Regions from separate parts of the Nocardiopsis sp. B62 genome, predicted to be linked through region 1. Evidence: riboswitches for the same ligand, from Rfam matches in the RefSeq annotation. Region 1 holds a riboswitch; each other region holds the start of a gene.
The links. A riboswitch is a leader RNA that binds a small molecule or an ion and turns the genes downstream of it on or off. The one in region 1 is predicted to bind thiamine pyrophosphate.
Positions count from the first base shown of each region.

Region 1 (5,627 bases):
CGGGACGTACTCCATGGCCAGGAAGACGTGTCCCTGGTCCTCACCCTGGTCGAAGACCTGCACGACGTTGGGATGCGAGAGCTTGGCGACCGAGTGGGCCTCGTTGATGAAGCGCTGGACGAAGGTCGGGTCCTGGGCCAGGGAGGGGTGCATGACCTTGAGTGCCAGCCGTCGGTCCAGCCTCAGGTCGTGGGCGACGTAGACCGTCGCCATGCCGCCACCGGCGATCCTTGACTCGACGAAGTAGCGACGGTCCAGCGTCGCGCCTACAAGCGGGTCGGAAGTCGTCATGTCCACGGCGGGATTGTGTCCTTGCTGCGGGGAGCGCGGGCGTTCGCTGCCGGTGGCGCGTACCCGACACCTGGTGTCGATCCGACACGATAGCGGAAGCCGGTGTCAGGTTTGCCCCGCGGTTCACGGTCGCGGCGGCCCTCGTGTCCACCGTCGTGGAGCCGACCGGAGCCGGTTCGGGGCGTTCGCGCCTGGGCGGTATGTGGGTGCGGTGCCGCCGCGCGGCACGCACACCCCTCCCACGGTAGGGGACGGCACCAAACCCGGTTTTCACGGTGTGTTCGAGTGTCGTGACCCCATGTCCAGGGTGGTGTGTCCGCGCAGGCGGCGGCCCCGGCCCCCGGCCCCCACCGTGGCGGTGTCCTCTGGGGACGCTCAGACCACGTCGGGGCTGGACGCCCTGGCGTGGCGCCGGACCGGGATGCGTCCGGCCAGCCGGGCGCCGCGTCCGGCGCGCACGGCGTCGCGCATCGCCGTGGCCATCCGGACCGGCTCCCGGGCGCGTGTCACGGCCGTGGCCAACAACACGGCGTCACAGCCCAGCTCCATCGCCAGGGCGGCGTCGCTGGCCGTGCCGATGCCCGCGTCGACGATCACCGGGACGTCGGCCTGCTCGACGATCAGCTCCAGGTTGTGCGGGTTGCGGATGCCCAGACCGGAACCGATCGGCGCGGCCAGCGGCATCACGGCCGCGCAGCCCAGCTGCTCCAGGCGACGCGCCAGCACCGGGTCGTCGTTGGTGTAGGGCAGCACGGTGAAGCCGTCGTCGACCAGCGCCTCCGCGGCGTCCAGCAGTTCCACCGGGTCGGGCAGGAGGGTGTGCTCGTCGGCGACCACCTCCAGCTTCACCCAGTCGGTGCCCAGCGCCTCGCGGCCGAGCTTCGCCGTGCGCACGGCGTCCACGGCGGTGAAGCACCCGGCGGTGTTGGGCAGCGGGCGGATGCCGTTGCGGTCCAGGACGTCCCACACCGACCCCTGGGTGCCCGGGCTGATCCGGCGCATCGCCACGGTGGTGAGTTCGGTCCCCGACGCCAGGAGCGCCTCCTCCAGGACCTCCAGGGAGGGCGCCCCGCCGGTACCGGTGATGAGGCGGGAGCCGAAGGAGACCCCCGCGATGACGAGCGGGTCCTCCGGGGCGCTTTCCGCGACGGTCACGGACTCGTGCGTCTGTGTCATGGTTCAGCCTCCCTGTACGGCGGTGAGGACGTCCACGCGGTCGCCCGCGCGGAGCGCGGTGTCCGTCCAGGCAGTGCGGCGCACCACCTCGTCGTTGACCGCGACGGCGATCCCCCCGGGGACGGCGCCGTCCCCGGCGTCGGTGAGCGCGCGCACGACCCCGTCCACGGTGGTCGCCGCGCTGTCCTGGGCCTGTCCGTTGATGATCAGTTCCACTGCTACTCCCACGTCTGCTCACGCGTCCATCTGCTGGCTGCGAACCGGCGCGCGTACGGGGGCAGCGCGCCGGTGGTGAGGGCCTCGGCCATGACCTCCCCGGTCACCGGGGCCAGCAGGACCCCGTGCCGGAAGTGCCCGGCGGCCAGGTGTAGTCCGGGGACCCGGGTCGGGCCCAGGAGGGGTTCGTTGTCGGGTGAGCCCGGCCGCAGCCCCACACAGGTCTCGACGACCTCCAGCTCGCTCACCCCCGGGACGAGTTCGCGCGCGTCCCGCAGGACCTGCCAGAGCCCGCCCACCGTCAGGGAGGTGTCGTGGCCCATTTCCTCCTGGGTGGCGCCGACGATCACCTCGCCGTCCGCGCGGGGCACCAGGTAGACGGGGAACCCGCGCACCAGGCCGCGCACGGTGCGGGTGACCAGCGGTGGTTCCCCCGCGGGGACCCGGGCGCGCAACAGTTGCCCCTTGACCGGGCGCAGCGGCGGCACCACGGGTTCGGGCACCCGCACCCGGTCGCCCCAGCACCCGGCGGCGAGCACCACCTGTTCGGCGGGTAGCGCGGAGCCGTCGGCCAGGCGCACGCCCAGTCGCGCCCCGTCGGGGCCGGGGGAGGCGACCTCCTCCGCGTACCCGGAGACCTCGCGCACGCCCGCGCGCTCCCCGGCCCGGGCCAGGGCCAGGAGCAGGGCGCGCGGGTTCACGGAGTGGTCCTCGGGGGCCAGTACCCCGCCGCGCACGCCGGGCGCGAGGGTGGGTTCGAGGCGGCGGCACTCGCGGCTGGTCAGCCGTTGAGTGGGGATGCCCAGGCGTTCCTGGAGGGCGTGCAGGTCGGTGAGGACGGCCAGGTCGTCGCTGTCGAAGGCGACCAGGAGGGTGCCGGTGCGGCGGTGGCCGACGTCGACCCCGCTGGCCTCCTCCAGTTCGGCGACGAAGTCGTCGTACAGGCGCGCGGAGCGCACCCCGATCTCCATCAGCTCCTCCTCACCGAAGACCGCCTCGGTGGCGGGGGTGAGCATGCCCGCGGCGACGGTCGAGGAGGCGCGGGCGGCGGAGGGTTCGGTGACGGGGTCGGGTTCGACGAGGGTGACGGCGAGGCCGCGCTGGGCGGCCCGCCAGGCGGTGACCCGGCCGACGACACCGCCGCCGACCACGACCACGGTAGTGGTGGGATGAATCGTCTTCTGCGGGGGAACGTCGTTGGTGCGCACGGCGCCGTGTTCCACTCCCTTCGCCGGTATGACCCGGATCAGGTTCGTGCGGTCGGAGGCCGCGAGCCTCCCTCTCAGCCGGGTCCACCCGGCTCCCGCGGGACATGTCTGTCCACCCATCGTAGGACAACCCGTCCGGACCGGCCGTGGCGGGGATCTCCCAGGCAGGGAGCCCCCAGGGCGGCGCGATGGTCTCCGGGGCCCGGTCGGGTGTGGCAGATTGGTGAGGTGACACAAAGCGATCGTGAACTCGACGAACTCGTCGGCGAATGGCTGACCCTGCGTGAGGCGGCCGCCCCGCTGGGCGTGAGCCCCAACCGCATCAAGACCCTCATCCGCGAGAACCGCCTGATGGGCGTGGTGCGTGGTGGTGAGCTCTCCATTCCCGCCGCCTTTCTGGACGGCCAGGACCTGGTCAAGGGCCTGCCGGGCACCATCGTGCTGCTGACCGACGCCGGATTCTCCACCGGGGAGGCCCTGCGTTGGCTGTTCACCCCGGACGACACCCTGCCGGGCACGCCGATCCAGGCCATGCGCGAGAACCGGGGCACCGAGGTCCGCCGCCGGGCGCAGGGCATGGCCTTCTGAGCCGTCCACGGCCCGGGGACGCACCACCTCGGTGACGTCCCCGGGCCGTTGGTTATGGTGGGGCGCGTGAGGACGAGCCACGGAACCAGCCTGCGCGAGCGCCTGGACGCATCCCTTCTGTACCTGTGCACCGACGCCCGGACCGGGAGCGGTGATCTCGCGGAGTTCGCGGACGCCGCCCTGTCCGGCGGTGTGGACATCATCCAGCTCCGGGACAAGGGGCTGGAGGCGCGCGGGGAACTGGCCGCCCTGGAAGTCCTGAGGGAGGCGTGCGAACGCCACGGCGCCCTGCTCGCGGTCAACGACCGCGCCGACATCGCCCGCGCGGTGCGCGCCGACGTACTGCACCTGGGCCAGCGCGACCTGCCGGTACCCCTGGCCCGCGACGTCATCGGCGCCGACCCCCTGATCGGCCGCTCCAACAACGACCCCGAGGCCGCCGCGCGATCGGCGGAGGAACCCGGGAGCGACTACTTCTGCGTGGGCCCGACCTGGGCGACCCCGACCAAGCCGGGACGCCCGGCGGCCGGGCTCGAACTGGTGGAACGCGCGGCCGCGCTGGGCACCGACCGGCCCTGGTTCGCGATCGGCGGCATCGACCTGGAGAACGTGGACCGGGTGCTGGACGCCGGGGCCACCCGCGTGGTCGTGGTGCGCGCCGTCACCGAGGCGCAGGACCCGCGAGCGGCAGCCAGCGCCCTCAAGGCCAAGCTCACCGCGCGACTCGCCTGAACGAACACCGACGGCCCCGGGACCCCGCACGGGACCGGGGTCGCTCCATGCCCCGCCCCTCCCAGGGGCGTCTTCGAGCCGGCGACCGCACGGGGCCAGGGCGTGGTTCTCGGGTGCCTTCGCCGACGGCGGCCTGGCCGCCAGCGCACCGTAGGAGTTGGTGGGGCGGTGGTGGGCGACGTCGGGGCGGATCGATCCAGAAGAAGGGCCCTGTGTGTCCCCTCTTGGACGCACCGCCGGTGGCGGCGCGGCCGCCATCGATGTGAGCGTCCGTCTCCCCTGCTGTGCGCTGCCACGCGGGCTCCGCGGTGTCGCACGGTGGGACCCGACCGGGTGGCTGTCCGAGCTTCAACGGCGCACAGGCACATCCCGGTGGTGACGCGAGGACACCGGGCCGCAGGCGTCCGTCGAGGTTGGCGGCGGGTGGCGGGCGGGAGGAATGGTCCGGCACGACTCAGGGGACCAGGAGCACCTTTCCCGGCACACGGCGGCCCTCAAGAGCGGCGTGTGCCTCGGCGGCCCGCTCCAGCGGCAGGATCAGCCCCACGTGCGGCCGCAGGTGTCCGGCCCGCGCCTCCTCCAGTGCGAGCCTGGTGAGGTCGCCTCGGTCCGTTCCCGGCCGCGCCTGCATCTCGTTCAGACCCATGGCGGTGATCCCGCGCCGCTCGGCCTCGGCCGTGTCCACCTCGGCGAACGAGCCTCCGGCCGTGCCGTAGCTGAGGAACCGGCCGCCGTCGGCCACCGCCCCGAAGGAGGCCGATCCCAGCTCACCGCCGGCCCCGTCGATCACCACGGCGGCCCCGGCGCCGCCGGTGATCCCGCGCACCCGGTCCAGCCAGCCCGGCTGCGAGTAGTCCACGGCCTCCTCCGCTCCGAGGGACCGGGCCAGCGCCAGCTTCTCCGCGCCCCGGGCGGCGCCGATCACCCGGGCCCCCGCGAGACGGGCGAGTTGCACGACCAGGCTGCCCGCCCCGCCGGTGGCGGCCAGGACCAGGACCCAGGCATCCGGACCGAAGCGGGCGGCCCGCTCCAGCATCATCGCGGTCGCCCCGTCGACCATCAGGGCCAGGGCGTCGAGGGGGCGCAGCTCCTCGGGGACCCGGAGCAGCCCCTCGGCCGGGACGGTGACGCGATCGGCGTATCCGCCGTCGTCCGTGCGGGTGAGGACCCGCGTGCCCGTCCAGGCCGGGTCGCTGCCGGGGCCGACCGAGGTGACCCGGCCGACCACGCTGCCCCCGGGCACGTAGGGCGGGGCCTGGGGGAAGTGGCCCTGTGCGGCGCCGCTGCGGATCAGGGTGTCGAGGTAGATCACGTTGGCCGCCCCGACCTCGACCAGCACCTCGCCGGGGCCGGGTTCGGGGTCGGGTAGCTCCCGCGTCACCAGGACCTCCGGGCCACCGAACTCGTCCACTCGCA
Region 1 is NZ_JAGPXK010000037.1:23,056-28,682, reverse strand. It holds gene pknB (Stk1 family PASTA domain-containing Ser/Thr kinase) at 1-297, opposite strand, end outside; gene KBX21_RS24570 (thiazole synthase) at 667-1,467, opposite strand; gene thiS (sulfur carrier protein ThiS) at 1,471-1,683, opposite strand; gene thiO (glycine oxidase ThiO) at 1,686-2,891, opposite strand; TPP riboswitch at 2,890-3,000, opposite strand; gene KBX21_RS24555 (Rv2175c family DNA-binding protein) at 3,120-3,479, shown strand; gene thiE (thiamine phosphate synthase) at 3,546-4,211, shown strand; gene KBX21_RS24545 (zinc-binding dehydrogenase) at 4,666-5,627, opposite strand, start outside.

Region 2 (5,627 bases), on a different contig from region 1:
CGGACGGGGCCGCCTACGCCTGGTTCGCCGGGTACACCCCGAACCTCGCCTCCGCCGTGGTCGTGGGCGACGTGCGCGGCGGCGAGCAGAACCCGCTCCAGAGCGTGACGATCGGCGGCCGCTACTACGGGATCGTCTACGGCGGCACCCTGCCCGGTCCGATCTGGCAGGAGAGCATGCGCGGCGCCACCGATCACCTGCCCTCGGACAGTTTCGCGGGGTCGCCCGGAAGCTTCGGCGACCCGAAGACCGAACCGGCGGAGCAGAGGGGCGACGACGGCGACGACGACGGGGGCGGCGACGACGGCGACGAGGAGGCCTAGGGCGTCCGGGGGTCCGCGCCCCGGTCCGGTGGTCGTGCGGGAACGGCGATCACGCGACCGGGGCGCGGACCCGTGTGGCGGGCCTCGCCGTCATCGTGTTCTCACAATCCGTGGTTGGGGATCTTGACAGGTCTAGACCAGCCTTGCTTAGGTGACGTCACCCCCTGCGGCGCGCGGTCGGACGCAGCGCCGCACCCTAGGAGTGTGATCACGTGATCCGACGTCTCCTGAGTCAGCTCGCCGCGCTGGGCGCGATCGCGGCTGTGCTCGTTACCCTCCCCGCCACGGTCGCGCAGGCCGCCACCTGCGCGACCGCCTGGAGCTCCTCCGCCGTCTACACCGGCGGCGGCCAGGTCTCCTTCGAAGGCCGCAACTACACCGCCAAGTGGTGGACGCAGAACGAACGTCCCGGCACCTCGGACGTCTGGTCCGACCAGGGCGCGTGCGGCACCGACGGAGGCGGGGAGCAGCCGGGCCCCAGTGACTTCGTGGTCAGCGAGGCCCAGTTCAACCAGATGTTCCCGAACCGGAACTCCTTCTACACCTACGCCGGCCTCACCGCCGCCCTGAGCTCGTACCCGGGCTTCACCAACACGGGCAGTGTCGAGGTGCAGCGACGGGAGGCGGCCGCGTTCCTCGCCAACGTCAGCCACGAGACCGGTGGACTGGTGCACATCAAGGAGACCAACGAGGCGAACTACCCGCACTACTGCGACTGGGGCCAGCCCTTCGGCTGCCCGGCCGGACAGTCCGCCTACTACGGCAAGGGCCCGATCCAGCTGAGCTGGAACTACAACTACAAGGCCGCTGGTGACGCCCTCGGCATCGACCTTCTGAACAACCCCTACCTGGTCGAGCAGGACGCCGCGATCGCCTGGCGGACCGGACTCTGGTTCTGGAACACCCAGCCCGGCGCCGGAACGATGTCGGGGCACACCGCCATCGTCGGCGGTCACGGCTTCGGCGAGTCGATCCGCTCCATCAACGGCTCGATCGAGTGCAACGGCGGCAACCCGGGACAGGTGCAGAGCCGCATCAACACGTTCACGCACTTCACCCAGATCCTCGGCACCACGACGGGGTCGAACCTGAGCTGCTGACCCCCGGGTGCGTCAGGCACCCGTGACGGCACTCCGAGCGGGGGTGCGACCGGCGACCACCGTCGGGCGCGCCCCCGCTCCGGCGTTCCCGAAGCCGGTCCGAGCCCCTCCGAGACCCCTCCGGGGCCGGTGCGTTCGCGTCCCACAGGTGGGAAGGTCTTCACCAATCGTCACGTTTGCACCATAATGGAGGCAATCCGACAGGGGAGCGCGTGAGCGCTGAGAGTGCGGCACCCGGCCGCAGACCCTTACACACCTGATCTGGGTCATGCCAGCGAAGGAAGTCATAGGAAACCGCCATCGCGGCGTGCGCGTGCGCGCGCCCGGCTGGCGCTCTTGGCCACATGGGCCCTCGTCACCCCGACGAAGGGACATCAACCACCATGAGTACCGAAAGCGACCGTGAGACCGGTCCCGGAACCGCCGCCCGGCCCACGGGCACCGTCCAGGAGGTCCTGGCGAAGTTCCGGAGCTGGCGCACCGTCGACATCGTCGTGGCCGCCGTGATCGGCGTCGCGGTCGGCGTCGTCTTCTGGCTGTGGAACATCGTCTGGTCGGTCACCACACCGCTGTTCGTCGCCTTCCCGCCCGGGCAGGCCGTCGTCTACGGCATGTGGCTGATCTCCGGTGTGCTCGGCGGCCTCATCATCCGCAAGCCCGGAGCGGCCCTGCTGACCTCGATCGCGGCCGCCTCCGTCTCGGCCGTGCTGGGCACCCAGTGGGGGATCATGGTCGTCCTCGACGGCGCCCTCCAGGGGCTGCTGCCCGAGCTGGTCTTCCTCGCCTTCGCCTACCGGCGCTGGAACATGGGCGTGGCCGTGCTCGCAGCCGCCGTCGCCGGGCTCTCCCCGGCCATCCGGGACAACATCGCCTACAACGTCACCTGGCCGATCGAGTACCAGCTCACCTACGGGGTGATCGTGGTCCTCAGTGCGGCGGTCATCGCGGGTGTGGGCGCCCGACTGCTCACCACGGCGCTGGCCCGGGCCGGTGCGCTGGCCCCCTTCCCCTCGGCCAGGGGCTGACCCGTGACCCGACCCGACACAGGCGGTGCGCGCGTCGAACTCTCCGGCTGGGGATGGAAGCACGCGGGCCGCGACGACCACGCCCTGCGCGGGGTGGACCTGACCGTCGAACCGGGGGAGCGGGTCCTGCTGCTCGGCGCCTCGGGCGCGGGCAAGTCCACCCTGCTGCACTCCCTGGCCGGGCTCACCGGTGAGGACGGCGCCATCAGCGGCGAGCAGGAGGGGTCGTTGCTGGTGGACGGTGTCCCCGCCGACCGTGGCCGGGGCGGCGTTGGGCTGGTGAGCCAGGACCCCGAGACCCAGCTCGTGATGGCCCGCGCCGGGGACGACGTCGCCTTCGGGCTGGAGAACCTGGGGGTGGACCCCGGGCTCATCTGGCCGAGGGTCGAGCGCTCCCTGGCGGAGGTCGGCTTCCCCTACGGCCTCCGGCACTCCACGGGCGCGCTCTCCGGCGGCGAGAAGCAGCGTCTGGTGATCGCCGGAGCGCTGGCCATGCGGCCGCGCCTGCTGCTCCTGGACGAACCCACCGCCAACCTCGACCCGGCCGGTGCCTCGCTGGTCCGCGACCTGCTCTCCCGCCTGCTCGGCGAGACCCGGGCCACCCTCGTGCTGGTCGAACACCGGGTGGCCGACGTCGTGGACCTGGTGGACCGGGTGGTGGTGGTCGCACCCGGCGGGGGAGTGATCGCGGACGGCACCCCGGCACGGGTGTTCGCCGAACACGGTCGTTCCCTGGCCGAACAGGGCGTGTGGATCCCCGGCAACGAGCCCGCCCCCGAACTCACGCCCGGACCTGGCGGCGGACTGCTGGTGGAGACCGTGGACGTCACCGCCCGCACCCCCTTCCAGGTGGGCGTGCGCGCCGCGCCCCGGCGCACGGTGCTCGACGACGTGAACGTCACCGTGCGCGCGGGGACCGCGACCGCGCTGACCGGGCCCAACGGGGCTGGCAAGTCCACGCTCCTGACCATGCTGGCCGGGCTGTCCCGCCCACACCGGGGACAGGTGCTGCCGCGCGGTCCGCTGGCCGAGTCGGACCGGCGTCCGCTGGTTCGCTGGCCTGCACGCCGTCTGGCCCGCCACGTGGGCACGGTCTTCCAGCACGCCGAGGACCAGTTCGTCACCGCCACGGTCCGCGACGAACTCCGCTTCGCGCCGCTGCGGGCCGGGATGGGAGAGGCCGAGACCGACGCCTGGGTGGGCGAACTGATGGAGCGGCTGCGGCTCACCAGGTTGGCCGAGGTGCACCCCTACACGCTCTCCGGCGGCGAGAAGCGGCGCCTCTCGGTGGCGACCGCGCTCAGCTCCGGTCCCTCACACGCCCCGGACCTGCTGGTGCTGGACGAACCCACCTTCGGCCAGGACACCCGGACCTGGACGGAGCTGGTGGAGCTGCTCGGCGTCCTGCGCGCCGAGGGGCGGGCCGTGGTCATGGCCACCCACGACGAGCTCCTCCTGCGCCGTCTGACGGACGTGGAGGTGCGGGTGGCCGACGGGCGCGCGGCGCCCGTCGAGACGGCTGCCACGGCACGAGAGGGGGACGTGTGAGTTCCCAGGTCTCGCATCGCTCCATGGGAGGGGACACCCTCACCCTGGACGTGCCCGAGGGCGGCGGCGCCCGCTACTGGCTCACCAGCCTGAACCCGGCCGCCAAGCTCCTGGCCGCACTGGCGATCGGGATCGGACTGATCCCGGCGGTGGACGCCGTCACCGGCGGAGTCGTGCTGCTCGCGGTGCTGCTCACGGTGCCGTTCAGCGGAGTGGACCGGCGCACACTGCTGATCCTGGGCGGACCGTTCCTGCTCATGGGGCTCAGCAGCGGCGCGGTCAACTACCTGTACGGCGAGCACGGCCTGGAGGGAGCCGTGGGCGCGGCGGTGCGCCTGCTGGCCATCGCCCTGCCTGGCCTGCTCGCCGCGATCAGCAGCGACCCCACGGAGATGTCCGACGGCCTCGTGCAGCGCCTCCGGGTGCCGGAACGCCCCGCCATGGGCGTGCTCGCGGCGCTGCGGCTCATCCCGCTGCTCGCCGACCAGTGGCGGACCATCACACTGGCCCGCCGGGCACGGGGCCTGGAAGCCGGGCGCAACCCGCTGCGGGTCGTCTCGTTGTTCTTCGGGCGGCTCTTCGCGCTACTGGTGCGATCCATCCGGACCGGGATGCTGCTGGCCACCGCGATGGACGCGCGCGCCTTCGGCACGGGATCCCGCACGCACGCGCGGTACAGCCACTGGCGGGCGGCCGACACCCTCCTCCTGGTGGGCACCGCCCTGCTGCTGGTCGCCGCCTACATCCTGTCGGCCCGCCTGGGGACCCTGGTGCTGCTCTTCCGCTGACCCGGGTGGTTAGGTAAGCAGCGGACACTGACGTCGAAGCGAAGCAGGTGGAGAACGTGAGCGAGTTCGTGCGCGTCGAGGCCGACCCGGAGAACCCCGGAGTGGCCGTCATCCGGATCGACCGTCCCAAGGCGCTGAACGCGCTGAACGGCACGGTCACCCGGGAGATCGCGGAGGCGGCCGCCGCCGTGTCCGCCGACCCCTCCGTGCGCGCGGTGGTGCTCTACGGCGGTGAGCGGGCGTTCGTGGCCGGGGCCGACATCAAGGAGATGGCCGACCTCACCCACGCCCGCATGCTGGAGTACTCGCGGGCCCTCCAGAACGCCCTGACGGCGGTGGCCCGCATCCCCAAGCCCGTGGTCGCGGCGATCAGCGGCTACGCGCTGGGCGGCGGCTGTGAGCTGGCGCTGTGCGCCGACTTCCGGGTTGCGGGCACCAAGGCCAGGCTCGGCCAGCCCGAGATCCAGCTGGGCGTCATCCCGGGCGCGGGCGGCACCCAGCGCCTGCCGCGCCTGATCGGCCCGTCCCGGGCGAAGGACCTGGTGTTCAGCGGCCGCCACGTGCGAGCCGACGAGGCCAGGGAGATCGGTCTCGTGGACGAGGTCGTTCCCGACGAGGAGGTCTACTCGGCCGCCGTGGCCCTGGTCGCCAAGTACGTGGACGGGCCCGCCGTGGCCCTGGCCGCCGCCAAGGAGTCGATCGACCGGGGACTGGAGACCGACCTGGACACCGGCCTGGAGATCGAGCGCCTGCACTTCTCCGGCCTGTTCTCCACCGAGGACCAGAAGGCCGGGATGAAGAGCTTCGTCGAGCAGGGGCCGGGCAAGGCCACCTTCGTCGGCC
Region 2 is NZ_JAGPXK010000007.1:107,127-112,753, forward strand. It holds gene KBX21_RS10465 (transglycosylase domain-containing protein) at 1-323, shown strand, start outside; gene KBX21_RS10470 (glycoside hydrolase family 19 protein) at 536-1,423, shown strand; TPP riboswitch at 1,616-1,723, shown strand; gene KBX21_RS10475 (ECF transporter S component) at 1,807-2,448, shown strand; gene KBX21_RS10480 (ABC transporter ATP-binding protein) at 2,452-3,996, shown strand; gene KBX21_RS10485 (energy-coupling factor transporter transmembrane protein EcfT) at 4,020-4,784, shown strand; gene KBX21_RS10490 (enoyl-CoA hydratase-related protein) at 4,832-5,627, shown strand, end outside.
Region 2: it holds a riboswitch for thiamine pyrophosphate, as region 1 does, so the genes downstream of both, KBX21_RS10475 (ECF transporter S component) here and thiO (glycine oxidase ThiO) in region 1, are expected to answer to the same signal.

Region 3 (5,627 bases), on a different contig from region 1:
TCGGGGCGCTCGGACGCCTTCACCCCGTCCGGCGCCGCTAGAATTGGCGCTGCCCGGCCCGGGGCCTGACGGCGCTCCTCCCCCATCGCACGGCCCGGGCGGCAAACATCCGCGCGGCCGGACATCGGACCGGTGGAGGTCGTCCCCGCGACCCGCGCGGTACAAGCACCCCTTTGACCCCGCCGGTCGAGCGCTCACGCGCGACCGGTGGCCCCATCAGGACGGAGGACGGCGCCCCCTCCCGGGAAGCTCCCGGGCCCGCGCCCGACAACATGGCCAAGTCAGTAGGCTCCTACATCTTCAACGCGGTGCGCGGCGGGGCCGTCGGCACCTCCGAGGCTCTGCCCGGCATCAGCGGCGGCACGGTCGCACTGATGGTCGGCCTCTACGACAAGCTGATCGGTGGCGCGGGCCACGTGGTCAGCGGCATCAAGCGCTACGTCACGGACGTGCCCCGGGGGCGTGGCAAGGAGCGGGCCCAGGAGCAGTTCCGCCAGGTGGACTGGAGCGTCCTCGTCCCCGCCCTCATCGGCATGGGCGTCGCACTCATCCTGGCCGCCATCTTCCTCGCCCCGCTGGTGGAGGTCTACGAGCAGTACGCCTACGCGCTGTTCTTCGGCCTGGTCCTGGCCTGCCTGTGGATCCCCTACACCGGTGCGGGCAAGAAGTGGAAGGCCTGGCACTACGGGGTCGCCCTCGTCTTCGCCGTGCTCGCCTTCCTGCTCACCGGACTGCCCGGCGCCAACCTGCCCACCCACCCGGTGATCGTCTTCTTCGCCGCGGCCGTCGCGATCTGCGCCCTGGTGCTGCCGGGCCTGTCGGGCTCGTTCATCCTGCTGACCCTGGGCCTGTACGAGCCGACCATGGCCGCCCTGCGCGGGGCCGACCTGCCCTACATCACGGTCTTCGTGCTCGGCATGATCACCGGCCTGGCCCTGTTCGTGAAGGTGCTCCAGTTCCTGCTGGAGAACCACCACCACATCACCCTCGTGGTGCTCACCGGTCTGATGGCCGGTTCGCTGCGTGCGCTGTGGCCGTGGCAGGACGAGAACCGCGACCTGCTTCCGATGACCGACGTCCCCGTGACGATCGCCTTCGCCGTCGGCGGCTTCGTGGTGGTCGTCGGCATGATCATCTGGGAGCAGCGCAAGCACGCCCAGCAGGCGCGGGTGGAGACCCACCACCACAACGTCACCGTCTGACCGCGCGCGGAGGGACGGTCCGCCCCGGCGGACCGTCCACTACAGTCGGAAACACCACAAACCAACAGTGATGCCGGGGCCGCGAGGCCCCGGTGGCGCGGGGTGCCGGAGAGACTCCTCCCGGCTGAGAGCACACCCGTCGAACCTGCCCTAGTTCGTACTAGCGAAGGAACGCCAATGAGCGCGTACAACGTCGTGTCCATCGCCGGAAGCGACCCCAGCGGGGGTGCCGGTGTCCAGGCCGACCTGAAGTCGTTCTCCGCCCACGGGGTCTTCGGGATGACCGTGGTGACGGCGTTGACCGCCCAGTCCACACGCGGGGTCACCGGGGTACACGGTGTCCCCGCGTCCTTCGTCACCGACCAGATGGACACCCTGTTCACCGACGCGACCGTGCACGCGGTCAAGGTGGGGATGCTGTCCACGTCCGAGGTCACCGAGGCCGTCGCGGCCGCCGTGGACCGCTACGAACTGCCGAACGTGGTCGTGGATCCCGTGATGGTGGCCAAGAGCGGTGACCGCCTCCTGGAGAGGTCGGCGATCGAGGCGCTGCGCACCGTCCTGCTGCCGCGCGCCGACCTTCTCACCCCCAACCTTCCCGAGGCCGCCGACCTGCTCGGCGAGACCGAGGCCACCAGCCTGAAGGAGATGCGCGGGCAGGCCGAACGCCTCCTCGAACTCGGTCCGCGCCGCGTCCTGCTCAAGGGCGGCCACCTGCCCGGTGAGGAGAGCGTCGACCTGCTGGTCGACGGGGTCTCGGAGCCGGTGGAGTTCCGGTCCGAACGCGTGGCCACCCGCAACACCCACGGCACCGGCTGCACCCTCTCCTCCTCGATCGCCGCCCTGCTCCCCCAGCGTCCGGACGCGGTGACCGCCGTGGCCGACGCCAAGGCCTACCTGACCGAGGCCCTGCGCCGCGCCGACGAGATCGACGCCGGCGGCGGCCAGGGGCCGGTGCACCACTTCCACGCCTGGTGGTAGCGGACCGGCGCCACGCGAAGGGGGGACCGGCCGTTGCGGCCGGTCCCCCCTTGTCGTCGGCCCGGGGACCCGTCCCCCGGCCGAGCGCGGACTACTTGTTGACGTCGTCCATGATCACGTCCGGGTTCCGCCACTCGGGGTGGCCGAAGAACTTCCGTGTCTCCGCGACCACCACCGGGGAGAGCAGGATCAGACCCACCAGGTTGGGCAGCGCCATCAGACCGTTGGCGATGTCGCTGAACAGCCAGACCGACTCGATGCTGGCGGTCGCGCCGACGTAGACGACCGCGATGAAGACCAGCCGGTAGGGCAGGACCAGGAAGCGCTTGCCCTTGGCCAGGTACACCATGCAGCGTTCACCGTAGTACGACCAGCCGAGGATGGTCGTGTACGCGAAGATCGCCACCGCGCAGGCGATGAAGACCACGCCGAAGGAGCCCAGGGCCGGGCTGAGCTGGCCCAGGCCCTGCTCCATCGAACCGGAGGTGAGCAGGACACCCTTGTTGTCCGGGTCGTACCCGGCGCTCTCGGGGGCGTTCCACAGGCCGGAGGTGATGATCATCAGGGCGGTCAGGGTGACCATGATGATCGTGTCGATGAAGGTCTGCGTCATCGACACCATGGCCTGCCGGACCGGCTGGGTGGTCTTGGCCGAGGCGGCGGCGATGGCGCCGGTGCCCAGACCGGACTCGTTGGAGAAGATGCCCCGGGCGACACCGGTGCGGATGACCAGCATGAGCGCGGCACCCGCGAATCCGCCCGCGGCGGAGGTCCCGGTGAACGCGTCGGTGAAGACGAGCTGGAAGGCGGGGAGCAGCTGGTCCCAGTTGATCATCAGGACCAGCAGGTTCATGAAGATGAACCCGATGATCATGAACGGCACGATCGCGGAGGCGAACCGGCCGATGCTCTTGATGCCGCCGAGGATGACGATGGCGACGAGGACCATCAGGACGACACCGATGATGCGGGGGTCGATGCCGGTGATGTTGTTGATGGAGCTGGAGACGGCCTCCGCCTGGGTGCCGTTGCCGATGCCGAAGGCGGCGATGGCGCCGAAGACCGCGAAGGCCCCGCCGAGGAAGACGCCGAGGCCGCCGGGCAGACCGTGGCGGAGGTAGTACATCGGGCCGCCGGCCTGCTCGCCCTTCTCGTCCCTGGTCCGGTACTTGACCCCCAGGAGCGCCTCGCTGTACTTGGTGGCCATGCCCACGAGGCCGGTGACCCACATCCAGAACAGGGCGCCCGGGCCGCCGATCCCGATGGCCAGACCGACACCGGCGATGTTGCCGACGCCGACGGTGGCCGCCAGGGCCGTGCTGAGCGCCTGGTAGTGCGAGATGTCGCCCTCGGCCTGGTCGTGGTCCTCCTTCCGCCGGACCAAGGCGAGCCAGAGCGCGTGGCCGAGCTTGGTGAACTGGAGCAGTCTCAACCTGACGGTCAGGAAGACACCGGTCAGGAGCAACAGGGGAATGAGGACGTACGGTCCCCAGATGATCTCCGACAGGACGCCGGCCATCTCTAGGAGGTGGTCCACTGAGGACCTCTCTTTCGGTGATTGCATGGGGTAGGGGGAACCAGCGGTGATGGGGGAACCAGGGCCCTCGGAAACACGTTGGAATCGGTGGGCACTACTCGGTATCGGGAAAGAATGGCACTGACGCGTAACAAACAAATCACGTGAGGTCAGAATGCGCGTTACGACTCATGAACGCACACTCGACCCTCCGATCGCGTCAGTCACAGGGGGCAACCGTTACCCCTGGCCCCCTCCCCCGTCCTCGCCCTCGGCCTCGGCCTGAGCCAGGGCGAGCCGACTGAGCACCGCGGCCGCGGCGTCGGGGTCCGCCCCCTGTCCCACGGCCACGCCGAGCAGGTAGGTCGTGAGCGGGGCCGCCGGTCGGGCCACGGAGTGCGCGGCGTCGCGCGCGAGGTCGAGGATCCGGTCGACGTCGGCCTTCTCAAGGGGATCGGTTCCCGCGAGGTCGAGTTCTGCGCGGACCAGCTCGGCCCATTCCACGAGTGTCACCACACGGCTCCTTGGGGTGTCGGTTCGGTCGGGTTCGGCGATCACGGCCATGGCGGGGTCACCCGTCGGTCAGTCGACCGTGCGGACGGCGTCATCACCTGATCGGCCAACCCGTGTCGGCCCTTCGGGCGGGGTTCTCCCGCCCGGCGGCCCGGGTTCACTCCCCGACCCTAGCGTCGGAGGCAGCCACCACTCGGCGTGACACATCGGCGTTGGGAGCCCCGCATGTCCCCCACACCCCCGCCCACCGTCCCCCGCCCTCCCCTGCGGGTGGCCATCGTGACCGAGTCCTTCCTCCCGCAGGTCAACGGGGTCACCAACTCCGTGTGCCGGATCAGCGAGCACCTGGCCGCCGAGGGCCACCAGGCGCTCGTGCTGGCCCCAGGGCACGGCCCCACGACGTACGCGGGCTTCCCAGTGGTGCGGACGCCCGCGCTGCCCCTGCCCGTGTACCGCGACTTCCCCATGGGCCTGCCCGTCCGGCGGACCATGACCGCGGCGATCCGCGCGTTCGCGCCCGACGTGCTGCACCTGGCCTCGCCCGCGCTCTTCGGGGCGACGGCGGTGGACGTGGCCCGCAGGTGGGCACTACCGACCGTGGCGGCGTTCCAGACCGACCTGCCCGGGTTCGCCGGACGTCACGGCCTGCCCGGTGCCCGGGCGCTGTGGCCCCTGCTCCACCGGGTCCACTCGGCTGTGGACCGCACGCTGGTGCCCTCCTCATCGACCATGGAGGCACTCTCCGGCCGGGGGTTCCCCCGGCTGGACCTGTGGCGGCGGGGCGTGGACACGGTGCGTTTCTCCCCCGACCACCGGTCCGAGGAGCTGCGCCGGAGGCTGGCCCCCGGCGGGGAGGCGATCGTGGGGTACGTGGGCCGTCTGTCCCGGGACAAGCGGGTGCACCTGTTGGGCCACCTGGCGAGGCTGCGGGGGATGCGGCTGGTGGTGGTCGGGGACGGCCCGGACCGCGCCCGGCTGCGCCGTCTGCTGCCGGACGCCGTGTTCACCGGGCAGCGGACCGGGGCGGACCTGTCACGGCTGTACGCGTCCCTGGACCTGTTCGTGCACACGGGCGCGGACGAGACCTTCTGCCAGGCCGTGCAGGAGGCGCTGGCCTCGGGCGTACCAGTGGTCGCCCCGGCTGCGGGCGGCCCCGTGGACCTGGTGGCCGACGGGCACAACGGGCTGTTGTACGGGCCGGACTCGGTCCGTGAGCTGCGCGTGGCCGTGGGCAGGTTGGCGCACAACCGCGAGGTGCGGGCCCGGATGGCGGCCGTGGCCCGGACCTCGGTGGCGCACCGCACGTGGCGGTCGGTCAACGAGGAACTGGTGGGCCACTACCGCGCGGTGATCGCTCCGAGCCACGAGCTGGCCGCCCGCCGCGACCGCGTGAAGGTGGGAAACGCCTGACCACC
Region 3 is NZ_JAGPXK010000015.1:72,271-77,897, forward strand. It holds gene KBX21_RS17200 (DUF368 domain-containing protein) at 273-1,202, shown strand; TPP riboswitch at 1,291-1,391, shown strand; gene thiD (bifunctional hydroxymethylpyrimidine kinase/phosphomethylpyrimidine kinase) at 1,380-2,183, shown strand; gene KBX21_RS17210 (sodium:alanine symporter family protein) at 2,275-3,720, opposite strand; gene KBX21_RS17215 (DUF6457 domain-containing protein) at 3,940-4,212, opposite strand; gene KBX21_RS17220 (glycosyltransferase family 1 protein) at 4,438-5,622, shown strand.
Region 3: it holds a riboswitch for thiamine pyrophosphate, as region 1 does, so the genes downstream of both, thiD (bifunctional hydroxymethylpyrimidine kinase/phosphomethylpyrimidine kinase) here and thiO (glycine oxidase ThiO) in region 1, are expected to answer to the same signal.